2 regions of the Pantoea sp. NSTU24 genome follow, and region 2 is predicted to be linked to the other one. Evidence: predicted binding sites of a transcription regulator. Region 2 holds the regulator's gene; the other holds the start of a gene.
What was found. The regulator PhoB, encoded in region 2, activates phosphate uptake and scavenging genes when phosphate is short. The targets are predictions, from matches to a motif close to CTGTCATAAAACTGNCNNAT.
Positions count from the first base shown of each region.

Region 1: glpT (glycerol-3-phosphate transporter) is a predicted target of PhoB. The motif match lies at 1,355-1,374, and genes of this name have one in related genera.

Region 1 covers NZ_JBKIWZ010000001.1:3,426,699-3,429,631, forward strand. Annotated here, with positions in the region: gene glpT (glycerol-3-phosphate transporter) at 1-1,210, opposite strand, end outside; gene ACLHDD_RS16305 (carboxylate/amino acid/amine transporter) at 1,585-2,448, shown strand; gene ACLHDD_RS16310 (DUF1456 family protein) at 2,669-2,933, opposite strand, start outside.
Region 2 covers NZ_JBKIWZ010000001.1:314,049-316,981, reverse strand. Annotated here, with positions in the region: gene phoR (phosphate regulon sensor histidine kinase PhoR) at 1-1,002, opposite strand, end outside; gene phoB (phosphate response regulator transcription factor PhoB) at 1,017-1,706, opposite strand; gene sbcD (exonuclease subunit SbcD) at 1,904-2,933, shown strand, end outside.

The DNA of each region.
Region 1 (2,933 bases), 3.1 Mb from region 2:
CAATGGCGCTGGCGGCGACAGAGCCCCCCAGGTAGCCGAACAGGCCGGTGAAGCCTGCTGCCGTCCCCGCCGCTTTTTTCGGTGCCAGCTCCAGTGCGTGCAGACCAATCAGCATCACCGGACCGTAGATCAGGAAGCCAATGACAATCATGCAGGTCATATCAACCCCGGGATTGCCTGCCGGATTGAGCCAGTAGACCACGGTGGCGATAGTCACCAGCGTCATAAAGAAGACGCCGGTCGCGCCACGGTTGCCGCGGAAGACTTTGTCCGACATCCAGCCGCACAGCAGCGTTCCCGGAATTCCCGCATATTCATACAGGAAGTAAGCCCACGAAGACTTATCCAGCGTAAAGTGTTTCACTTCGCGCAGGTAGGTCGGCGACCAGTCTAGAATGCCGTAACGCAGCAGATAGACAAACACGTTGGCCAGCGCGATGTACCATAGCAGCTTATTCGGCAGCACATATTTCATGAAGATCTGTTTTGCCGTCAGCTCCTCTTCATGGCTGGCGTCATAGTCGGGCGGGTAGTCGTTTTTGTACGCTTCAATCGGTGGCAGACCACAGGACTGGGGTGTATCACGCATCAGCGCAAAGGCCAGAATCGCAATCGCAATGGCACCGAAAGCGGGCATATAGAGTGCCGCCTTCCAGTCGTTAAACCATGCCATCCCGAGCAGAAACAGCAGCGGCGGAATACCGCCACCCACGTTATGCGCACAGTTCCAGACCGAGACAATCCTGCCGCGCTCCTTCTGTGACCACCAGTGCACCATGGTGCGTCCGCAGGGCGGCCAGCCCATGCCCTGGAACCAGCCGCAGATAAACAGCAGCACGAACATCACCATGATGCTGGAGGTCGCCCAGGGAACGAACCCCATGATCAGCATGACCGCGGCGGCCAGAATCAGCCCGGCAGGTAAAAAGACGCGCGGGTTGGAGCGATCAGAGACAGATCCCATGATGAACTTGGAAAAGCCATAGGCAATAGAAATGCCCGACAAGGCAAAGCCCAGGTCACCGCGTGAAAAACCCTGCTCGACCAGATAGGGCATGGCGAGGGCAAAGTTTTTTCTGACCAGATAGTAGGCCGCATAACCAAAAAAGATCCCGATGAAAATTTGCCAGCGCAGACGACGGTAGAGAGGATCAATGCGATCCTCTGCCACCTGCGGCTGGCGTGGTGCAGGTTTAAAAATACTCAGCATCAGTGAGGCCCTCCAGGGCACATTATGGTTTTAATTCCCAGCAGGTTGGGGCAGGACGTGGATAAAACGAAATGGACAAAAGATGTTCCATTTCGCGCAAAGAATAGTGTTAGTTGCACCACGTTACTGTGATGAATGACACATTTGTTACAGTTTTATTACAGTTGAGAGCGAAAGTAATCACGGCATGGATTATTTCGCGCATTTTATCTGGCTGAAAACCGATTCCATCGACAGTTATGTCAGGACGTGTAAATGGCCACCGAAGCAGGCAATCCAGTCGCCTGGTTTGTGACCGGATGTCAACCAGATTTTACAGTCTCGCGGCGGCACATTGTTTACACTGGCGGCCTGTTAATTTCGGGGTTGTTACCGTGTTCTTACTGATTATTACCACTATTCTGTGGGCCTTCTCGTTCAGCCTGATTGGTGAATATCTCGCCGGTCAGGTGGATAGCTGGTTCTCTGTGCTGATGCGACTGGCGCTGGCTGCGCTGGTGTTTTTACCCTTTCTGCGCTGGCGCGGCTATCGTCCGTCAACGCTGCTGCTTTACATGCTGGTGGGGATGCTGCAGCTGGGGGTCATGTACCTGCTGAGTTTCGAAGCCTATCTCTACCTCAGCGTGTCGGAGTTCCTGCTGTTTACGGTGATGACGCCCCTCTATGTGACGCTGATTTATGACCTGATCAGTCGTCGCCGCCTGCGCATTGGCTACCTCTTCAGTGCGCTGCTGGCCGTGGCCGGGGCCGCGATTATCCGTTATGACAAAGTCAGCGATCATTTCTGGTTGGGTCTGCTGCTCGTGCAGCTCGCCAACATCTGCTTCGCGGCGGGAATGGTAGGGTATAAGCGTCTGCAGGAGACCCGTCCTATGCCGCAGCACACCGCCTTCTCCTGGTTTTATCTGGGCGCGGTCGCGATCGCGGTGATCGCCTGGTCCGCCTGGGGTAATCCGCAGAAACTGCCAACCACTTCACTGCAGTGGGGCATTCTGGTCTGGCTGGGCGTAGCCGCGTCCGGTCTTGGCTACTTTATGTGGAACTACGGGGCGACGCAGGTTGATGCCGGCACGCTGGGCATCATGAACAATATGCACGTTCCCGCCGGACTGCTGGTCAATCTGGCTATCTGGCAGGAGAAACCGCACTGGCCGAGCTTTATTGCGGGGGCACTGGTGATCGTCGCCTCGCTATGGGTGCACAGGCGCTGGGTGGTCGGGCGGAATGATCGGACATAAGCCGAAAGGGGCGCGCTGAAACAGAGGATAAGCCAGCGTTGAGAGCGGCGACGGAGGGAACGGCCGCCGCGGCTGGCACATCTGATCGCGACGGAATCTTATCGTCCTGTGCATCGGCCGGGCCTGAGAGGGCCGGGCCGTACAGCCCGGGGCCGGTTTTCTTTGCGATTTAAGCCCGGTATCTGACCGTGCAATGAACCCGTGTGAACGACAACAGACCTCAAGCGGGTTTCCCGCTCGCAGGGCGCTGAATCATCGCCAGACCTTTCAGGAAGTTACGCAGAATCTGGTCGCCACACTCGCGGTAGTTTTTATGGTCAGGTTTGCGGAAAATCGCGCCCACTTCCGCCTGCGAAACCGTAAAGTTCGCCCGCTTCAGCACCTCAGGGATGTCGGTCGTTTTCAGATCGAACGCGATACGCAGCTTCTTCATGAAGATGTTGTTGGTCATTTTGCGCTCAATGGAGGGCACAGGGGCGTCCTCA
Region 2 (2,933 bases):
TGGCGTGTGATTGACGGCGTTGTAAACCAGATTGGAGATGGCGCTGCGCAGCTGCTCATCGTTGCCGAACACCTTAAGGTGAGGATCGGTATGGAAATGAATCTCGTGGCGTCCGCCGCTCAGCGTTGCCGCCTCATGCTGCAGCAGTTTCAGCATCACCGGCACATCCACCTTCTCTTTCAGATCGATGGCCGGCGCGGCCTCGATACGTGACAGCGTCAGCAACTGCTTAACCAGACTGTCCATCCGCCGTGTCTGCTCCGACATAGTGTGTAGCGCCTTGCTGCGTGAAGGCTCGCTCATCACCGCGTCATTCATCATTTCCAGATAGCCCTGCAGCACCGTGAGCGGTGTGCGCAATTCATGGCTGACGTTGGCAAAGAAGTTGCGCCGGGCCCCTTCCAGCTGATGCATCTGCGTGACGTCGCGCGCCACCAGCAGCCACTGCCCCTCGCTGTAGGGCATCACGCGAAATTCCATGTGCAGTTTGTTGTTGAGTACCAGCGTCAGCGGCTTATCAAAATCACGCTGACGGAGGTAGCGTGAGAATTCCGGATAACGCAGAAGGTTGAGGATATTCTGGCCATTATCTTCCGGCCAGCGCAGGCCAAGATGCTGCTGCGCCAGTCCATTGCACCAGAAAATGGTCCCCTCTTCGGTGGTCAGAATCACGGCATCCGGCAACGACTCGGCCCCGCTGCGGAAGCGCTTAATCAGATTACCCAGTTCACGCCGCCGCCGCCGGTTTCGCAGCTGCATCTGATAGAGGCCATAAAACAGCGGCTCCCAGCTGGCACGCCCGGTGGGCGGCGTCATGGTCCGGTCAAGCCACAGCCAGTGCGACAGCCGCATGAGATTGTGAAAATGCCACAACAGCACCGTCAGCACGCTCAGCAGCAGCCACCAGGACAGACCGCCGAACAGCAGGCCCAGCAGCAGCCCGGGCAGGCAGGCCAGCAGCAGTTCTGCGAGTAATCTCTTCCAGGAGAGGCGTTCCAGCACGGTAACAGCTCCGTTTAGTAGCGGGCAGAGAAACGATACCCTGTTCCACGAACGGTTTGTACCATGCGATCGTGGCCGGAGACTTCCAGCGCTTTACGTAAACGGCGAATATGAACATCGACCGTGCGATCTTCCACATAGACATTGGTCCCCCAGACATGGTTGAGCAGCTGTTCGCGGCTGTAAACCCGTTCCGGGTGGGTCATAAAGAAGTGCAGCAGCTTATATTCGGTGGGGCCCATCTCCAGTGGCGTGCTTTCGGACATGACGCGATGTGAAGAGGGATCCAGACTAAGCCCCTGTATTTCAATCACCTCTTCCACGGCCATTGGCGAAATACGCCGCATCACCGCTTTAATTCGCGCCATCAGCTCTTTCGGTGAAAACGGCTTGGTGATGTAATCATCGGCGCCCACTTCCAGCCCGCGAACCCGATCTTCCTCTTCGCCGCGCGCAGTGAGCATCATCACCGGGATATCGCGCGTCATCGCTTCGCGTTTCAGGTGTTTGATAAACTGGATACCACTGCCGCCAGGTAACATCCAGTCCAGCAAAATCAGGTCGGGCCAGGGTTCAATCAGCTTGCCCACGGCGCTGTCATAATCTTCCGCCTCAATCGGCTGATAGTCGTTCTGCTCCAGAACAAAACACAACATTTCGCGGATGGGGGCTTCATCCTCCACAACCAGAATGCGCTTAGCCATTATTACTCCTGCAGATTATGACGGCTGTCACTGAGATTCGCGGCGCCATTATGCGTCAGTTTTGTGACACTTTTATGAAAAACATAACCTGCCTGTAACCTGCTTGAAAATCATTTATGACAGGGCCACGACATTTTTTTGCTTTGGCCGCAGAGCCCGTATAATCGCCGGGCGAATCACAACGGCAGGGATTTATCATGCGCATTATTCATACTGCGGACTGGCATCTGGGGCAGTTCTTCTATAACAAAAGCCGGGCGGCGGAACATCAGGCGTTTCTCGACTGGCTGTTGATCCAGATTGAACAGCATCAGGTGGATGCGCTGATTATCGCGGGCGATCTGTTCGACACCGGAACGCCGCCCAGCTATGCCCGCGAGATGTTCAACCGCTTTGTGGTGGCGCTGCAGCCCACGGGCTGCCAGCTGGTCGTGCTGGCGGGCAACCACGACTCCGTGGCCACGCTGAATGAGTCGCGTGAACTGCTCGCCTGCCTTAATACGCGGGTGATCGCCACGCCGCAGGAAAATGACGACGTGCTGCTGCTCACTACCCGCCAGGGCGAACCGGGCGCGCTGCTGTGCGCCATCCCCTATCTGCGTCCGCGCGATATCCTGCGCAGCCGGGCGGGCCAGTCGGGCCGGGATAAGCAGACCTCGCTGCTGGAGGCGATCGCCAGTCACTATCAGCAGCGTTTCGCCGCCGCACAGGCGCTGGGCCATGCGCTGCCAGTCATCGCGACAGGCCATCTCACTACCGTCGGCGTCAGCCAGAGCGATTCGGTGCGCGACATCTATATCGGTACGCTGGACGCCTTCCCCGCCAGCGCCTTTCCGGCAGCTGACTATATTGCACTGGGGCATATCCACCGCGCCCAGCGCGTCGCGGGCAGCGAGCATATCCGCTACAGCGGCTCGCCGATTCCGCTGAGTTTTGATGAACTGGGCAGCGAAAAAAGCGTCTTTCTGCTGGAGCTCGCGGCCAGCGGCCTGCAATCCGTCACGCCGCTGGTGGTGCCGCAGACGCAGCCGATGCGGATGCTGAAGGGATCGCTGGCGCAGATTGCCGACCAGCTCAATACCTTCAGCACGGATCCGCAGGCGAAGCCCATCTGGCTCGACATTGAGGTCACCACCCAGGAGTATCTCAGCGACCTGCAGCGGCAGGTCGAGAGCCTGACCGCCGCGCTGCCGGTGGAGGTTCTGCTTCTGCGCCGCAGCCGTGAAC